4 regions of the Paenibacillus sp. FSL M7-0134 genome follow, and region 1 is predicted to be linked to each of the others. Evidence: riboswitches for the same ligand, from Rfam matches in the RefSeq annotation. Region 1 holds a riboswitch; each other region holds the start of a gene.

Evidence for each region. A riboswitch is a leader RNA that binds a small molecule or an ion and turns the genes downstream of it on or off. The one in region 1 is predicted to bind cobalamin.
Region 2: it holds a riboswitch for cobalamin, as region 1 does, so the genes downstream of both, NSQ58_RS20710 (ABC transporter substrate-binding protein) here and NSQ58_RS04005 (ABC transporter substrate-binding protein) in region 1, are expected to answer to the same signal.
Region 3: it holds a riboswitch for cobalamin, as region 1 does, so the genes downstream of both, cobJ (precorrin-3B C(17)-methyltransferase) here and NSQ58_RS04005 (ABC transporter substrate-binding protein) in region 1, are expected to answer to the same signal.
Region 4: it holds a riboswitch for cobalamin, as region 1 does, so the genes downstream of both, metE (5-methyltetrahydropteroyltriglutamate--homocysteine S-methyltransferase) here and NSQ58_RS04005 (ABC transporter substrate-binding protein) in region 1, are expected to answer to the same signal.

What each region holds. Positions count from the first base shown of each region.
Region 1 is NZ_JBBOXV010000001.1:930,579-935,342, forward strand. Features, by position in the region: gene nikB (nickel ABC transporter permease) at 1-45, opposite strand, end outside; gene NSQ58_RS04005 (ABC transporter substrate-binding protein) at 61-1,641, opposite strand; cobalamin riboswitch at 1,859-2,062, opposite strand; gene NSQ58_RS04010 (nucleobase:cation symporter-2 family protein) at 2,752-4,059, opposite strand; gene NSQ58_RS04015 (xanthine phosphoribosyltransferase) at 4,053-4,670, opposite strand.
Region 2 is NZ_JBBOXV010000002.1:1,135,650-1,140,413, reverse strand. Features, by position in the region: gene NSQ58_RS20720 (ABC transporter ATP-binding protein) at 12-845, opposite strand; gene NSQ58_RS20715 (FecCD family ABC transporter permease) at 842-1,888, opposite strand; gene NSQ58_RS20710 (ABC transporter substrate-binding protein) at 1,885-2,892, opposite strand; cobalamin riboswitch at 3,102-3,295, opposite strand; gene NSQ58_RS20705 (histidine phosphatase family protein) at 3,417-4,169, opposite strand; gene cbiB (adenosylcobinamide-phosphate synthase CbiB) at 4,213-4,764, opposite strand, start outside.
Region 3 is NZ_JBBOXV010000001.1:678,792-683,555, reverse strand. Features, by position in the region: gene NSQ58_RS02905 (uroporphyrinogen-III synthase) at 1-243, shown strand, start outside; gene NSQ58_RS02900 (LOG family protein) at 450-1,004, shown strand; cobalamin riboswitch at 1,062-1,247, shown strand; gene cobJ (precorrin-3B C(17)-methyltransferase) at 1,559-3,355, shown strand; gene NSQ58_RS02890 (sirohydrochlorin chelatase) at 3,448-4,521, shown strand; gene cobK (precorrin-6A reductase) at 4,518-4,764, shown strand, end outside.
Region 4 is NZ_JBBOXV010000001.1:708,373-713,136, reverse strand. Features, by position in the region: gene metE (5-methyltetrahydropteroyltriglutamate--homocysteine S-methyltransferase) at 57-2,375, opposite strand; cobalamin riboswitch at 2,536-2,731, opposite strand; gene nrdG (anaerobic ribonucleoside-triphosphate reductase activating protein) at 2,908-3,405, opposite strand; gene NSQ58_RS03020 (anaerobic ribonucleoside triphosphate reductase) at 3,402-4,764, opposite strand, start outside.

The sequences.
Region 1 (4,764 bases):
AATGATGAGCAGCTGCGCCACACGTTCCAGTATAAAACGAATCATAGGATACGCAGCTCGTTATTCCGTAATATCAGATTGCGCTGTAATATAGTAATACTCGATCGGATGGGGTGTAAAACCCTCCACCCCTTTTTTCACACCAAACACATTATCAGGATGCACAATGAACGACTGTGGCAAATCCGCATTGATGATATCCAGCGCTTGTAGTGTCACAGCATTACGCTGCGCTGTATCCTTCGCCAGCTTCAAGCTGTTAAGAATACTCTCTAGCGGTTTGGAACTATACCGGCTTACATTGGCTTCGCTTTTCGAAGAATAAAACATGTCCATAAAATATTGCGGCTCTCCTGTATGAGCAGTAAGCATGCTGTACATTGCAAAATCCCAATCGTTTTTGGTCAACGCCTCGTCGATATTTTCCACCTTGCGAATCTTGACCTGGATTCCCTCTTTCAGCAATTGGCTTTGGATGACCTCAGCCATAACAGAGAGCTCTGGACGCTGAGGGAAAGTCAGCAGCGTAACCTCGAACGGCTTGCCTTGCTTAGTCCATGTCCCTTGAGCGTCCTTCTGCCAGCCATCCTTCGTCAACAGCTGCTCTGCCGTTCCATCCAGCGCTTTACGCTCAACTTTACCGAAGGGAAGAATGCTCGGGAACGGACTACTTGCTTCCGTACCGAAGCCCCTCATGACGGCGCTCACAATCGATGTGCGCGGAATCAGGCTGTCCACCACCTTACGGTTCGCCGCATCCTTGAATACTGGCGATTCCATATTGTACACGATCATATGGGTGCGCAAGGAGGGAGCCGACAGCACTTGTAGCTTGTCGTTCTTTTTCAGTACCTCTGCGTTATCAACCGGAATATCCGTCGCTACGTCCACCTCGCCGGATTGCAGCGCCATCAGACGCGAATTCCCGTCCGTAATGAACTTCATCGTCGCTTCAGCCAGTCGTGCCTTCTCGCCCCAATATCCGTCATAACGCTCTACGACCAACGATTGGTCCTTGTTGAACGCTTTGATTTTAAAGGCGCCTGTCATCGCTGGGTAACTCTGCTCATCTTTCATCGATGCCACATCCAGTACAATTGTCGATGGATCAGCTAGATTGGACACCAGCGCCGCGTTCGGCTGGTTTGTCGTGATTTTCAAAGCCAGCGGGCCGCTTACATCAATGGACTTCACATTCAGTAAATCCTTAGCCAGATGGCTTTTCTCGATAGAGCGCAGCAAAGACGCTTTTACACCTACTGCATCCATACTCTTTCCATCATGAAAAGTGACTTTATCCTGCAAGCTGAACGTCCAAACTGTAGGACTATCCTGCTTCCACTCCTTTGCCAGCCAAGCCACAGGCTCCAGCTTTTCATTCAAACGTACCAGTGTCTCACCTGCACCGGATCGCATCACATCCCAGCTATTATCTCCGTGCGGGTCAACGCCTGACGGTTTCCATGTATACGCCATTACCAGCTTTTTATCTGTCGCTGTTTGTTGTGCTGACGCGTTTTCACCCTTGCCGGAGCTATCCGACGTCTTATTGCTGGCACATCCCGAAAGAGCCATAACTGCCAGCAGCAGCATCACCCCTGTACATATCAACCATGAACGCCTGCTACGATTGCTAATCATTCAATGAATCCCCCTCTATCTTGTAAAATCATATAAACCTAACGCAAAACGCGAAAAAAGCATTCCGGACCACTTGATCAGCAGTCAGAAATGCTTTCATTATAAAATGTCAAAACTCACCTCGAAGCCAACTCCAAAAACATAGAAGGGATCAGATCGGTTTCAGACATTCCGTATGCAGCACGCCTAACCACCTCCCCAGCATCCCGTGGGTCTGACAGTGATGTCAAAACAGGCAGGTCTCCTGACTCCAGGCGCATCTTTCAGGCCTTCCCGGTTCTTCACAGTTCCAGTGGCTGTTCTGAAAGCTCCAGCAGTATCCTGCTGATGCCTGTATACAGTGGCGGGCCCGTGTCGGAATCAACCGAACTTCCCTTTTAAGTGAACACGCTCAACAACCATCTACATGGTCTCAGCAAAACCCCGTACATAGAGTCGTCCGGCTCACACCTGTTTTCTTCCTTTATTTCTTTCCATTACGATCTTATTTTGTTGTCACAGGCTTGTCAATAAATGCTGCACAATAATTTAAATTTGAACGATGTGGCGAGAATGAAGGTGATGTCTATTCATTGCGTGCACGAAATGAACGTGCTAAAATTAGGTATATAGATAATCATCGTGTCCGTATACTAAAAAGAGTCTTCGCCGCGCCAACGGCAAAGACTCTTAGGACTTGAAAGGCTGTGGATCACCACCACGGCGCGCTGCATAACTAAATGTTAATGCAAACGAAACCCACCGTTAGGGGCCAACCTAATTACGCGGTGGGTTTTCGCTTGTTCCGAAATTTTCGACGTAGCCAGCGATAAAGTTTACGAATACTAAACACCAGGCTTAGTAACGTAACCATCCAACGCACCACATCGTAGCACGACACAAGTGTAACCATCGGCTTCACCCCCTTTCGGGAAGCTGCACCGTAGTCCGAAAACATCCACCACTATTCAAAATCCATAAGGTAAATTATACCACGACCTCGCCCACTACTCTAGCAAATTCCTCTAGTAAATAAATCAACTTAAGAGTTAACTTTAGCGCCACTGCACAGTCGGACAGGGTCAATATCTATATGTCCCCAGACGGCAAGGGTTTATTTATTCCTAATCATCAAACCTTCTGTGGAACCTCCTGAACCGTCACGCTTTTGACCGGTTCGCCCTGTTTTCTTGTCAAAACGATGTTCAAGACAATCGCTGTAATCGAACCCGAAACGATGCCATTTTGCAACAGCATTTTAGCAAAGCTCGGCAGCTGGTCGAACATTTGCGGCAGAACGGCAGAGCCTAGGCCCACGGCAATGCTGCATGCTGCGATCAGCAGATTGCTTTCTTTCCGTAGATCCACTTCTGACAAAATAGACATGCCTGATGCAGCGACCGAGCCGAACATGACGATCATCGCCCCGCCCAGCACAGCGTTAGGAATCACTGTCGTTAAGGCAGCCAGCTTAGGAAGCAAACCAAGAACAACCATGATACCGCCCGCAGCAAAAATAACGTTTCGCGATTTGACGCGTGTGAGTGAAATCAGACCAACATTTTGCGAGAAAGCTGTATAAGGAAACGCGTTAAAAATACCCCCAAGCATAATCGCAAGTCCTTCGGAACGCAGACCATTGACGATCTGCTTCTGCTCCACCTTCTGATCAATTGCTTTGCCAACTGCCAAATAAACGCCTGTAGACTCAACCATACTGACAATATTGACGATAATCATCGTACAAACTGCCATAATGCTAAACTCTGGCTTACCAAAATAAAACGGCTGTGCAACACTCACCCATGAAGCCTCCGCCACGGGAGCAAAATGCACCATTCCCATTCCATAAGCAACCACTGTGCCCGCGAACAAACCAATAAGCACGGAAATCGAGCGCAAAAAGCCTTTTGCCAACCGATTCACAAGCAGAATAACCAGTAGTGTGACTAAGGCCAACAGTAAATTACGTGGCTGTCCAAAGTCCGAACTGCCCTGACCCCCTGCTACATTGTTCATCGCCACCGGAATAAGGGATAGACCGATAATCGTAACGACCGAACCTGTAACCACCGTCGGGAAAAAGCGTAGCAGCTTGCCATACAACGGTGCTGCTAACACCACAAATATACCAGACAAAATAATGGCACCATACGCTGTCGCTAAATTTGAGGTCGAAGCAATCGCGATGATGGGCCCTACTGCCGTAAACGTACAGCCTAAAATGACAGGCAGTCTACTACCGAAAAAGCGTGTGCCCATAATCTGTAATAACGTAGCAATCCCGCAAGTGAACAGATCGGCAGCCACCAAATAAGCCATCTGGGCTGGCGTCAGGTGCAATGCTCCCCCTACAATTAGAGGTACAGCAATTGCTCCAGCGTACATCGCCATGACATGCTGGAAGCCCAGCGCGAATAACTTTTGTTTACTTAACATCCCACATTCTCCTTAACGGGAGGAATCACCACGCCAGCTTCCTCTATAAAATGAACCTCGCCTGGTGCCATGGAAGCGATACGCGCAAGAGAACGTACGGCAATGCCTCTTTGCTCCAACAGTCCACGGCCTTCCTGGAAGCTCTTCTCAATCACACAGCCAACCCCGGCCAGCTCCGCTCCTGCTTCCTTCACAATATCCGTAAGTCCGACCAATGCTGCGCCAGTAGCCAAAAAATCATCTACGATCAGCACATGGTCGCTGGCATGGAGATATTTTTGGGAAATACTCACCTGATAGGTTTCCTGCCGAGTGAACGAATGAACCTCGGCGAAGTATACCTGCTCATTCAGCGTGATTGCCTTCTTTTTCTTCGCATAAATGAACGGGACCCCCAAGGCAATAGCAGTAGCCATAGCAAATTGAATACCACTAGCTTCAATTGTAAGCACCTTGGTGATCGGAGCACTGCCGAAAAGGCGTGCAAACTCCTTACCAATCTCCAATGCTAATGCTGTATCTACCTGATGATTCAAAAATGAATCTACCTTTAGTACGGTATCAGATAAAATTTGTCCCTCTTGACGAATACGTTCCTCCAAAGCTTTCATTATGCGAGTATCGCTCCTTCTGTACTTTAAAATAGTATAAAACCTGCCAAAACCAAAAAAAGGACAGGCTCCCTTGAGTTGTTTCTCAAGTGAA
Region 2 (4,764 bases), on a different contig from region 1:
TCATCGTTTATTTAATCTGCTGTATCCGAAGCACTCCTGCGCAGCAAGAGCTGCGGCACACCGCTATCGGGATGCGGAAGCATCACAGGCTCAACACCGTATACTCGTCGAATCCGATCCTCGGTTAATAACTTCGATGAAGCTCCCAATCCTTCAACCATTCCATCTTTGAGTACAAGCAAATCTTCGCAAAATTGGGCTGTCAAGTTAAGATCATGCAAGACCGCAATAATCGTCACACCCGTTTCTTGGCGCCAATCTGCCAACAGTTCCATAAATTCAAGCTGATAGCGCAAGTCCAGATAGGTCGTAGGCTCGTCCAGCAGCAATATTCGTGGCTCCTGCACCATTACTTTTGCCAAAGCTACACGCTGTCGCTGTCCCCCACTCAAGCGGTCCAATGCTCTGTCCGCCAGCGTGGTAAGACCCAATCGCTCTAGCACGCGATCCGTGATCGCCTCCACATCAACACCCTTTTCCCTGCCTAGCCAGTCCTGATGAGGAAAACGTCCCATTTCTACGACTTCCCTGACGGTGTATCCCACTGGAGGAAGCCCTTCCTGTTGGAGTACGGCTATGAGTCGGGAAAGCTCTTTTCTGCTGTAGCTACCGACCTTTTTGCCATAGATATGAACGTTTCCCGAAGTTGGCTGATCTACACCGGAAAGCAAATGCAGCAAGGTGGATTTTCCACTGCCGTTCGGACCAATAATCCCCCACCAAGTTCCTTCGTCGACGCTCCAGCTTATATTCTTTAACGCATGGAACTCTCCATAGGCACGTGTTAGACCCGCTACCTCTAACGCCCGATCACGTACCTTCTGTTGTTCACTTTGTTCTGTCACAGCATTTCCCCCCTGCGCAGCTTCTTGTTCCGGTACAGGAGATATGCGAAGAACGGTGCCCCAACAAAGGCCGTCATCACGCCCAGAGGAATTTCCGTGGGGGCTAACAACGTGCGAGCCGCCGTATCTGCCCAAGCCATAAAAATAGCTCCACCGAGCGCAGATAATGGAACAATCATCCGGTAATCAGGCCCTGTCACCAGACGAATGATATGCGGTACAACGAGTCCCACAAAGCCAATCACTCCACATACCGAGACAGCGGCTGCTGTCAGTAGCGTGGAAATGATCAGAACAGATAGCTTCGTCGCATCTACATGAACTCCCATGTGAGCCGCCTGACGTTCACCCAAAGCCAAAATATTCAGCACACGTGCCCGATTCCATAGAAATACCAGTCCTATGACCACATAAGGTAAAAGGATTCCTGTATATGACCAACCGCGCAGGCTAAGACTTCCCATCGTCCAGTACAATATTTCATTGACCGTCTCCTTCGACATGGCTGTCAGAAAGGAAACAACCGCCCCCAGAAAGGATTGCATCACCACACCCGACAAAATGAGACTTTGTGTCGGAATTTTTCCACCTTCCCGTGCCAACGTCAGCACCATCCACAGCGTCAGCATTCCGGTCGTAAATGCCACTAGCGGCAGCGTCCATATGCCAACAAATGAAAATTGAAGGCCCCAATAAATCAGTACTGCCGCTCCTACCGAAGCCCCCGAGGATACCCCCAGTGTATACGGATCAGCCAAAGGATTACGCAGCACACCCTGAAATCCGGCTCCCGCCAGCGCCAGCGCTGCTCCTACCAACATTCCCAGTAACACTCGTGGCAATCTGACCTTCAAAATAATTTGCTCTGAGGATGTATTCCAATCCGGTGTAAACGTATCGCCTAACCACGGAAGGTGGTTAACCAGAATGCCCGTGATCTGGCTGACCGGAAGCTTGGCCGAGCCGATGCCAAGACAGAGCAGTAGCGTCAGTAACAGCAGGACAAGACCTGTTCCTCCAAAGCCGATCAGTTTACGGTTCATTTGAAAATTTCAGGATACACGCCCTTGGCCACTTCCTTGAGACCTTCCGTTACGCGTGGACCCGGACGACTAATCAAATTATCATCCACGGCAAATACCCGGTTGTGGCGAACAGCCGATATTTGATCCCATCCACTGCGAGCTTTAATGATTTCGCCGAGCGTTTGACCAGTTTTGTCGTCCTTGACACTTTTGCTGTACAAAATCACGTCAGGGTTCGCAGCAATAATATTTTCCTCACTAATTTGGTACCACCCCTTCTGCGTGGCACCTACATTTTCGCCGCCCGCTAACGTGATCAGCTCGTCCATAAACTCGCCTTTACCAACTGTCCAGCCTGGTGAAAACTCGACGTATACCCGCAGCTTCTGCCCTTTACCGATATTTTTAATTCCTTCTTTCACTTCAGCTACATCTGCTCTCATCTTGTCAGTCACCGCTCTCGCTTCTTTCTGATGATCGGTGATTTTCCCATACAATTCGATGTTAGCCATGACATCTTCAACTGTCTTCGGTTCCGTTTTAAAAATCATAATTCCCATGTCGCGCAGCTTGGTCGTAGCCTGTTCACTAAGTGATATCCCTGCAAAAACGACTTCCGGGTTAGCAGCAATGATCGCCTCTTCGTTCGGTTTCATAATACCGCCCACTTTAGGCTTTTTCGTAGCTGCTTCCGGGTAATCAGAGTAGTCGGAGACGCCAACAATTTCCTTATCCAGCCCGATGGCGAACAGCGCCTCGGTTTCTGCCGGGGAAACGGAAACGATTTTATCCGGCGCTTTTTTGAATGTAAATTCCTGTCCTGTTGTATCCTTAACCGTGAGTGGGTAAACTGTTTTGCCCGGAGGCTCTTGTGCGGTTACGGTCTTTCCTGGCTGCTGTGAAGAAGTCTGATTCTCTTTATTTTCAGCATTTTTCCCATTAGCGCCACATGCACTCAGCACAACTGCCAAAATCAGAACCAATAGACCTGTTGTCCAAACCTTTATTTTTTTTCCTGCCATGATTTGCACCCCTTCATAAAAAAAATCGTTAAGAGCGTTACTTGAGCATCATCAGATATCTTCTAAATCCAGCCTTCTTTTCCTATCAAAAAACCCCCGCATCCTCATATCAGGACACAGGGGTCACGTTAGCGCAGATCGTGCGCAGGCGGCAGCTTCTTTCCGCATGGACAGTCACTGCGAACACGTCATCCTTTCCTCGAAGGATTATGGTGACAGGCGGACGGGCAGGTATCCTGACTTATGGTAAGATGCATGTCCTGAAATTCTTTCATATGCTTAGTAGCACATAAAGCAGGACTAACGGGCATGTTTCCATTTACAGTGGCGGGACCGCGCCGGACTCACACCGACTTCCCTTTTAACAGCGCAGGCAAGGGAAACCATAGTTTCATCACGCTGCGCCGACCTCGTCTGCTGGATATTTGATAAGTGGTAGTCAAGCCGTTCTTTTACTTGATGATTATAGGTTAAAAAGAGGCGGCTTACAACCCAAACAGCCTCTTTATCCGCAGGTGTCTAACCTAATGAGGAAGCATTTCTGCTATGTAATTGTGCCGTCCTGCCAGCCTCAATTGAATCCTAAATGCTTCTCCCGGCCTCGGATTCAGACTCCAAAAATCATGACCCGGTATCAGCATGCAAGCCAACTGACGAATTACGCCACCATGCGTAACGACCAAAACAGAGAGCGGCGCAGCAGTCAAACCCATGGGTTGAACTTCCATAGCAACACGCCATTCATACAGAGAGTCAAGAAATTTCCGTAGACGATTCACAAAATCTGTCCAAGACTCTCCTCCAGGAGGGGTTATCCGTTGTGGCTCATCAATCCAAGCGCGATACAAAGACACATCCTTGAGCATGTCATACGTTTTTCCATCCCACTCGCCAAAATGAAGCTCTCGCAGACGTGGTTCCATCATAGGAGACATAGTAGATAGGGAATCTCCAGACGTCAATTCTGATTCTGGCACAATGATCTGCAAGGTCTGGCGACATCGCATTAAATCGCTGCAATAGATTCGAGCAAAGGACTGCCCTTGCAATTTTTCTTGCAAAGGCTTTAATTCCTGCTCTGCTCCCGGTAGCAAACCTAAGTCGGAGTGTCCCAGATATCGACGTTCCTTGTTCCATAAGGTTGTGCCGTGACGAACTAACACGAGTTCCATGTCCCAATGCAGATCTTCTTTAGCATCATACGGCACCTTATCCTCCTGTGAGTTCGGACTTTGTGCGTATTCTACTCTCCTTTTTGCTGCTATATCTTGTTTCAAGAAATGTCACTTCCTGCTCGATCATTATTCAGTGTGTCACTCCTCACCGCACCCATCCCAAGGCAAAACAACCTGCGGCTCCTAACAAACACAATCCTACAAACATACTGGACACGGCGAACATCAGCTGGATCGTATGCCGTATATCTTTCGACTCTAGCGGTCGTATCCAATCGCCCATGTATGCACGAAAGGAGCGCACGCCATGATACACATTATAGCCTCCAAGACGAATCCCCAGTGCACCAGCAACAGCCGATTCCGGGAAGCCACTGTTCGGGCTTGGGTGCAGACGAGCGTCTCGCTTGACTGTGCGCCAGCTTCTTGCAGCATCTCGCTTGTACATCCACGCCGCTACCACAAGCATTGCCGCTGTCAGGCGTGCCGGAATGTAGTTAGCGACATCATCCAGACGTGCTGAAGCCCAGCCTAAATGCAGATACTTTTCATTTTTATAGCCAACCATGGAATCGAGCGTATTCACAGCACGATAAGCCAGCGCCAAGGGTGCTCCCCCGATCAGGGCATAAAAAAGCGGGGAAATAATCGCGTCCACGATATTTTCAGCGACCGTTTCAACCGTACCGCGTACAAT
Region 3 (4,764 bases), 250 kb from region 1:
TTTTTGGCCCAATATGCCAGAGAGCAAAATCGAATCGAGGAGTTACTGGAAGCTTTTCGTGAGGATGTGATTGCTGTATCCGTAGGGAAGGTGACTGCACAGTCCATTGTGGAAGAAGGGATTGACCGAGTCGTGTTTCCAACCGAAGAGCGCATGGGCGCGATGATGGTGGAGCTGGGTAAATATTTTGAACATAACGATTCGGTGCATGGCTGTGGTCTGAAGATCGTGAATGGTCATTGAAATGAGATAGAAATTATAAATGCAGTATGCTAAAAAATGAACTTATATTTTGGGATACAGAGTAAAATAAAGATAAGGGCCTACGAGGTCTTTATCTTTTTTTGTTGGACATGCATCGACAAAGATTTTTGTTATAGCGAAAATGTTTATCTAATATAATGAATAAGTTTCGATGCATGATACTTAGGACAGGAGCTGAGACGTTAATGAATTCTATTTGCGTATTTGCCGGGTCCAGACCTGGACATTCATCGGTATATGTTGAGGCTGCAGGCAAGCTGGGGGAAGCCATGGCTCGTCATCATATCCGTCTGATCTATGGTGGCTCTAGCAGGGGGCTGATGGGAGAGGTGGCGGATGGAATGCTGGCGGGTGACGGTCAGGTCACTGGCATTATGCCCACCCTATTATTTGATGCAGAGATCATTCATCGGGGAGTTACCGAATTTATTGAGGTAGCAAGCATGCATGAGCGTAAAGCGGCAATGAGCGAGATGGCCGATGCGTTTATCGCTCTTCCGGGTGGCTTGGGAACCTTCGAGGAGCTATTCGAGGTATTGTGCTGGGCGCAAATCGGGATTCATCGCAAGCCCATTGGGCTGTTGAATGTGAATGGATATTTTGACCCGTTAGTAGAAATGGTGCGTCATAGCGTGCAAGAAGGGTTTACCGGGGCCGAGCACCCAGCGTTATTAAGTATCTCTGCGGACCCGGACGAATTGCTACATATGTTAAAAAATAAAGCAGAGAACTTGAAATAAAGCGTTTTTCGTGCTTGCACAACTGATTGAGGCAAGGTTATGATAAGACCCATAATCAAATAGCGGACAGACAAGGTGCCTTTGCGGTTGAGCAAAGGGTAACAGGGAATCGGGTGCAAATCCCGAGCGGTCCCGCCACTGTAAGGAAGAGGATTTTTTAAAATGGTCACTCGTGAAAAACGGGGAAGACGAAAGAATCCGTTGATGCCAAGCCAGGAGACCTACCTTGATCTGTATGCACCGTTAACCTTCGCGGAGAGGATGGGTGTACGAAATCAGGAAATCAGGCACACGTTGCTTTTTCCATGTTGGCTAGAGGTTTGCGTGGATATGAACGTGCAGCAGCGTTTGAAGCGTAAACAGTCAGATGGAAAACAACGGCAGGCTGGAGGAAGACAAATAGTGTCTTCTTACGCTGTTTGTTCGTCTGATGAGAGATGCGTACATAGAAACCCCATCCGGGCAGGATGGGGTTTTTTTGAGTTACACGATGTGCATAAATCATTGAAATAGATAGCATAGCTGCCCTGAAAAGGATGAATAGGAGGAGCACGATGAGCCCATTAGGAAAATTGCTGGTGATTGGATTTGGACCAGGAGATATGGAACATATCACAAAACGGGCGCTGGATGCGCTGGCCGAAAGTGAGGTCATTATCGGCTACAATACCTACGTTGATTTGATCCGTCCGTTGTTGAACGGACAGGAGATTGTACGCACAGGAATGACAGAGGAAGTGAGCCGTGCACAGGAGGCGGTTCGCCAAGCAGAGATGGGCAAGAAGGTAGCTGTCATTTCCAGTGGAGATGCGGGAGTCTATGGTATGGCAGGGCTGGTGTATGAGGTGCTGATGCAAAAAGGCTGGCGACGCGAGGACGGGGTTGAGGTAGAAGTCGTACCGGGGATCTCGGCTATTCAGTCCTGTGCATCACTGTTGGGGGCGCCAGTTATGCATGATGCGTGCACGATCAGTCTGAGTGATCATCTAACCCCATGGGAAACGATTGTGAAGCGCGTAGAAGCAGCGGCTTCGGCCGATTTTGTGATTGCATTATACAACCCGCGCAGTGGTCGGCGTACCCGCCAGATTGTGGAGACGCAGTCCATTTTGCTGCGTTACCGCGATCCGCAAACTCCAGTCGGGTTGGTGAAAAGTGCTTATCGTGAACGTCAGCAAGTTATTGTAACGACGCTGGAAGATATGCTGAACCATGACATTGGGATGCTGACGACTGTAATCATCGGCAATTCCTCGACGATGGTGTATGACGGCTTGATCGTGACTCCGCGCGGATATCAGCGCAAATACACATTAGATGCGACCGAGCAGGCACTCAAGCCGCATCAGCGTCTCCGCACGGAAGCGGAGCCGTGGTCGCTGGGCGCACAAGAGGATACACTGCAAGCAGGCGCAGCCCCGACTAAGCCCGCTGGACCCTCCGCGAGCGGCGCTGCGGTTGCGACGCAGGCACGCCCGCAAGCGATGGCTGCCGTGCAGGCAACGACTGCTGTGCAAACCGGCGCAGCCCCGACATCGCTGGCGGCAGAGGCACTAAGCCGCCTCGCTGTCGGCGGCAAGCTGCCTGGCGTAGCCAACGCTCGCTGGAGCGGGCAAGCGCCTACCGCCGAGAGCACCGCCGGAACGTCAGCGGTGGCCGGAGCGGGGGCCGCGTCCGGGATGGCGACAGGCGGCTTTGGCAAGCCTGCGCTATTTGAGGTGGGTGTTTCCCCGGGTGTGGGAAACAAGAAGTTCACCGCTCGCCAGATGGCGCTGCTCGCCGAGGTAGCGGGTGATGACGGCGAGCTGGAATACTCGCCAGATCATCAGATCGTGCTGCGCGTGCCGTGTGCAGACCCCGAGGAACTGGTCGGACGGCTGCGGGATGAACGATTCATTGTCATGCCGATTGGCGATGTGTTTAAGGTGAAGGCGTGCGACTTCTGCAATATGGAGAAGGATGACGCTGTGCCTGTGGCTGAGCATCTACAGGTTGTACTTGGCGGATTACAGGCACCCAAGGAAACGAGTATTGCTTTGAACGGATGCGGTATGGCCTGCTATGGAGCGGTGCTGGAGGATATCGGAATCGTCTATCGCAAGGGAGGATACGACCTCTTCCTCGGTGGCAAAAAATTCGGTCGCAATGCTCATGCCGCTCAGCCCGTAGCGGAAGGAATTCCGGGTGATCAGATTACTGATATCGTGGAGAACGTCATTGCTGAATATAAGGAAAAAGGGCATCCGAATGAGCGTTTTCATAAATTTTTTAAACGTGTAGGCGTCGTTGCGGGTTTCCGGCATGAAGATGCACCAGCAACGGTAGAAGTGAATGCGGTTTGTGGTGATTAATGGACTGAAGGCCTGATGAACTGGATACAAGCATATATATAAAATAGGGCGTCATGCAGGTTATCCCTATTAAAGAGGAGGAAAAAACAGCAGTGGATGCAATATTGTTGGTTGGACATGGAAGTCGGGACCCGGAGGGGAACCAGGAGCTGCTGGAATTTGCACAGGCAGTGGCAGACCGGGTACCGGATATGTGCGTGGAAACCTGTTTCTTGGAGTTGGCACGTCCCAGCATTGCTGAAGGGATGCAAACATGTGTGGAGAAAGGGGCGACGCGTGTCGTTCTTATTCCGATTATCTTGTTCGCAGCGGTACATGCCAAAATTGATATTCCGATGGCTATTGATCGGGCAAAAGCAAAATATCCGCAGGTGGAATTTGTATACGGACGCCCGATTGGTGTTCACGAGAAAATCGTCAGCATTCTGCAAAGCCGCTTGAAAGAGGCCCGTCCGGTTGCGATTCCAGCGGGAATGAATAGCGCTGTAGAGGCATTTCCCGAGGTATCCGACGAAGAAACGGCGGTACTTGTGTTAGGACGCGGAAGTAGCGATCCAGATGCGAACAGTGACTTTTTCAAAATCACCCGTATGCTGTGGGAGCAGCTTTCTTATACGTGGGTAGAGAGCAGCTTTATCGGTGTGACGCAGCCTTCTTTTCCCGATGGATTGGAGCGTTGTGTACGATTGGGGGCCAAAAAGATTATCGTGCTTCCCTATTTTCTGTTCACGGGTGTGCTGATTAAGCGCATCGGAGAAATGACCCAGGAATTTGCCGAGGCTCACCCTACATTACAAGTGGAGATGGGCGGATATTTTGGTTTCCATCCCCAATTGATTGAACTGGTGCTGGAGCGAGCTAAGGAAGGCTTGTTTGGCAAGGTTACGGCCAATTGTGATAACTGCCAGTTCCGTCTGGAGGCGCAGGAGCACCACCATCATCACCACGATCACCATCACGATCATGATCACCATCATGAGCATGAGCACGACCATGAACATCATCATCATGCACATGAGCACGATCATCATGATCACCATACACACAGCCACGATCACACTCATGAGCATGTCCATGCTCACAGCCATGATGACCATGATCACCATCACGAGCATTCACATACGCCATCTGTAGTGAACGGAAGCGGGCAGGTGAAGGGCTCATGATATTCATGCTATGCGGAACGAGCGACGCTCGGGAATTGGCGCTGCAAATCCGTGACAATGGCTTCAACGTATTGACCTCGGTCGTAACCGAAAGCGCGGCAGCCAGCTTGTCCGAAGTGGGACTAGACGTACGTACAGGCCGAATGACAGCCGATGAAATGGCTGCAATGATTCGGGAGCAGGGAATACTGGCCGTCGTTGATGCCAGTCATCCTTTTGCAGAAGAAGCACATGCGAATGCGA
Region 4 (4,764 bases), 220 kb from region 1:
GGAAAGGGGAATAGGATATGGTGAAAATGATGGTGCGATTCGATACGATAAAAAGATTAGTTGGATACAGCCAATGCAGCCCGGGCTGCTTGAGCCGCTTGTACCATTAGTCGCAAGGCGGCGATAGATTCCTCCTTGGTGCGGGTTTTCAGACCACAGTCCGGATTAACCCAGAACAAATCTGATGGCAGTACGCGCAGAGCACGCTGGATCATGCTTAGCATTTCAGATACATCGGGGATGCGCGGACTGTGGATATCGTACACGCCCAGACCGATGCCCTTGTCGTATACCTGATCTTCAAAGCTGACAATCAGTTCTCCGTGACTTCGCGAAGTTTCAATAGATATAACGTCGGCATCCATATCGGAGATGGACTGAATCATATGCTGAAATTCGGAATAGCACATGTGCGTATGGATTTGGGTCGCAGGCTCAACGGTGGCCGTGGTCACAAGGAAGGCTTGAACCGCCCAGTCCAGATAGGCTTGCTGTTGTTCTTTTTTCAGTGGAAGCCCTTCACGAATTGCAGGCTCATCGACCTGAATCATGCCGATGCCCGCTTGTTCCAGTGCCTCTACCTCTGCCCGTAATGCCAGAGCCAACTGTAAAGCAACTTGACTACGAGGAATATCGTTACGTTCAAAAGACCAGTTCAAAATGGTCACAGGGCCTGTAAGCATTCCCTTAACAGGCTTGGAAGTTAACGATTGGGCGAATGCCGTTTCTTCCACGGTCATGGGCTGATCAAAGGAAACGTCTCCGTATATAATCGGCGGTTTGACACAGCGGGAGCCGTAGGACTGCACCCATCCGTTTTGCGTAAAAGCAAAGCCGTTCAGCTTTTCGCCAAAAAATTCAACCATATCGGTCCGCTCAAATTCCCCATGAACAAGCACGTCAATGCCAATGTCCTCTTGAATATCAATCCATTCCTTAATTTGCTGTTGGATGAACGCCCGGTATTGCTCGGCTGACCATTCTCCTTTGCGATAGTGCAGGCGGGCCTTGCGGATCTCGGCGGTTTGCGGGAAGCTACCAATGGTCGTCGTAGGCAGTGGAGGCAACTTCAGCTTATTTTGCTGAATCTCACGACGCTCGGCGAAAGGAACGCTGCGTGACAGAGGCTCTTTTGCCAACAGGTCGGCCAGATCGGCAGCTGTCTGTACGCGTGCCGCTGAACTGTTGAAACGGGCTACCGCATCCGCACTTTGCTCAAGCTTGGCGAGTGCGGAAGGATCGTGTTTGCCAAGTGCAGCCGTCAGGACGGCGATTTCCTCCAGCTTTTCATCGGCAAAGGCCAGCGCTTGCACCAGCTCCTTGTCCAGCTTGTGCTCTGCCTCCAGACTGACTGGCACATGCAGCAGACTGCATGATGGCTGTACGATAAGCTGTGCGGCAGTGGTTTGTTCTGCTAACTGACCCAGCAGGGCAGCCACAGCGTTCAGGTCGCTTCGCCATATATTGCGCCCGTCAATAACCCCAGCGCCCAGCGTTTTTCCTTTAGGGAAGCCATGCTGCAATATATGCTGAAGATTTTCGCCATCATCATACACAAAATCAAGACCCAATCCCTGTACCGGAAGTGCGGACAGACGCTCATAATGGTCCAGGCTGCCAAAGTAGGTTTGCAGCATTATATTCAAGGAGGGCGCAGCTTGAGTCAAAGCTTCATAGACTTCCTGAATAATGTCCAAATCCTCTGCCGGGAATGAGGTGGTTAGGACAGGTTCATCGATTTGGACCCACTGAACGCCTTCTGCCGCTAGTTCAGACAGGATACGGGTGTACAGTGGCAGGAAGCTTCGTACGATGGTGGCCAAATCCTTACGATCATAGCCTTTGGATAAGGTAACGAATGAATAGGGGCCGATGAGGACCGGTTTCCCATCAATGCCTAGTTCTCGTTTTGCTTCACGATAAGCCTGTAAGGGTTTATTTTCAGTGAACACCGGGACTGCGTTTGCCAATTCAGGAACGATGTAGTGATAATTGGTATTCATCCATTTGGTCATTTCACTGGCGGTTGCTCCCTTCTGTCCACGAGCGATCCCAAAATACACGGACAGAGGAACCGGACCTGCGGGACGATGGTTGAACCGTTCGGGTACCAGACCGAACATTACAGATGTATCCAGCATGTGATCGTAATAGGAGAAGTCTCCGACAGGAATGCGATCAATCCCCTTGTCACGCTGCTTGCTCAGATGCTCCAACCGTAATCTTTTCATCTCCGTCTGCAGTTCGCTTTCGTTAATGCTGCCGTTCCAGAAGCGTTCCAGTGCTTTCTTCCATTCCCGGTTTTCGCCGATACGCGGATATCCCAGATTACTGCTAATCAAGCCGGACAATTCAGGCCATTCAATAATGGACATGTACTTTTCCTCCTAGTGGGTAGCTGTTTTATTTTTACGTACCAAAAAAGGCATTCTTCCCCCAGAGTTAAAAATAAGTAGGGGAAAGAATGCCTCCGTGATTAAAAAATCAAAAATACGGCGACTGCTCTTAACACCTCCCTATCTTCCGTAGGTACTTGCGATGTTGTTAAAATAGGCAGGTCTCCTGACTTACGGATCATGACTCTCAGCATTCCTTCCCGGTCTGTGGACCAGTGGATATATGAACAGCTGAAAGTTCCCCGTTTACAGTGGCGGGACCGTGCCGGATTTGCACCGGCTTCCCTTTTAAGCCTGATCTGAATAGAACAGACACCTATCTCCAAGCTATGCGGTTAAGGTATGACGAATAATTATGCACTCGTATACTTGTTCACCATCATAAGTGAAACTTACAGGATGCGCAATAGAAACTCCAATGGAAACAGTTAGCTATATGAAAAAAAGACAAGCCTTACCCATGATGGGGACTTGTCTTAGATATATAGCATCTTGCCGGGTAAACTTCGCGTTAAGCCAATGAAACGGTATAGCCTGCCTGAATACTGGCTTTTACATCTACCAGACGCTGGTTGCGACTGCCCCGGAAGGGAAGGGTCAGGTCCTTTTGCTGTTCTACAAAACGACCATCCACAATCACATCGCACAAAAGCGCTAGCTCCTGTCGCTCCTGATCTGTGAGTAAATCTTCATAGACAAAGCCAGTATAAGCCCACACGGTTCGGTCGGGACAGGCCTCGCGGAAGTCACGCACAAATTGCGAGCATTCTGCTGCTGAGAAAAACGGATCTCCCCCGCAGAGAGTCAGTCCGTCCAACAACGGATTATCCATGATGTCACGAATGACTTCCTGTTGTCGTTGGGGTGTAAATGGCTCACCTGCACGGAAGCTCCACGACGCTGGATTAAAGCATCCGGGACAGGCATGACGGCAACCGCTAATAAACACGACAGTGCGCAGGCCGTATCCTTCGTTCAGAGATTCCGGAATGTAGCCACACAAATTCACTTATGTTTCACCCGGTCTCGAACTTCTGCCTGTTTTGCAGCATTAAAGCGAACGGTATAATCTCCTGTCAGATATCCGGTTACCCGACGTAAGCGCTGAAAGTGTGTATGCTCCTCATCTGTGCCGCATTGGGGGCAGCTTGTCCCGATAATCCCTTCATAACCACATTCCGTACAACGATCCACCGGGTGGTTGATAGAGAAATAGCCGATGTTCTGATGCAGTGCGTACTGAACAATTTTAAGAAACGCATCCGGGTTATTCCGCGCGTTACCATCCAGCTCGATGTATGAAATCGCACCAGCGTTGCAGAGGTTATGGAACGGAGCTTCCAAGCTGATTTTACGAGCAGCCGGGAGCGTATAATACACGGGAATATGAAAAGAATTCGTGTAATATTCTCGATCATTTACCTCAGGGATAATCCCGAAATCACGTTGATCCAGCAATGTGAACTTGCCCGACAGACCTTCGGCAGGCGTAGCGAACAATGTAATATTTAAATTGTGATATTCACTCATTCGATCGCAATACACGCGCATGGAAGTGATGATTCGCTGTGCCTCGCGGTATACGAAATCATCCTCCCCGTGGTGTTTCCCGTATAGTGCCTTCATGCACTCAGCCAGCCCGATGAACCCGATCGAAAGCGTACCGTGCTTTAGTACGCTTCCCACCTTATCATCTGGCGCCAGTTGTTCTCCACCTTCCCATACCCCTTCGCGCATCATAAAGTCCGAGGCTTTGGCCGGTTGGCTGGTCTGGATTTGATAGCGATGGATTAGGCCATCCACCGCAATGCGCATAACTTCTTCCAGTCTCGCATCAAAGCGATCACGGTCAGGTGTCAGGCGTTTGCCTGTGCAAATACCATACTCAATGCCAAGCCGCACCAGATTAATGGTATTGAAGGAGAGATTTCCCTTGCCACTCTGCCGGTTTCTACCGAAACGGTCAGAAATGGTGCGGGTACGGCAACCCATTGTCGCTATAATGGTATCCGGGTCATCAGCACGGTAAAAAGGCAAGTTGAAGGTGGCATCCACATTCACAAAATTGGGATACATCCGTCTGCTAGAGCATTCTACTGCCCGTAAGAACAAATCATAATTGATGTCGCCTTCTGCCTGGTTGATTCCCTCTTTGCATTGGAAAATATGCTGCGGAAAAATAGGAGTTTCCCCGCTGCCCAAGCCGCGAATAGTGGCCTCCAGCAGCGATTGAGTAACAAGCCGTCCTTCAGCAGACGTGCACATTCCGTAATTCAGTGAAGTGAATGGAATCTGTCCACCCGCCCGACTGCTCATGGTGTTCAGGTTATGAATGAGCGATTCAGCAGCCTGCCGGGTTTCCGTTTCC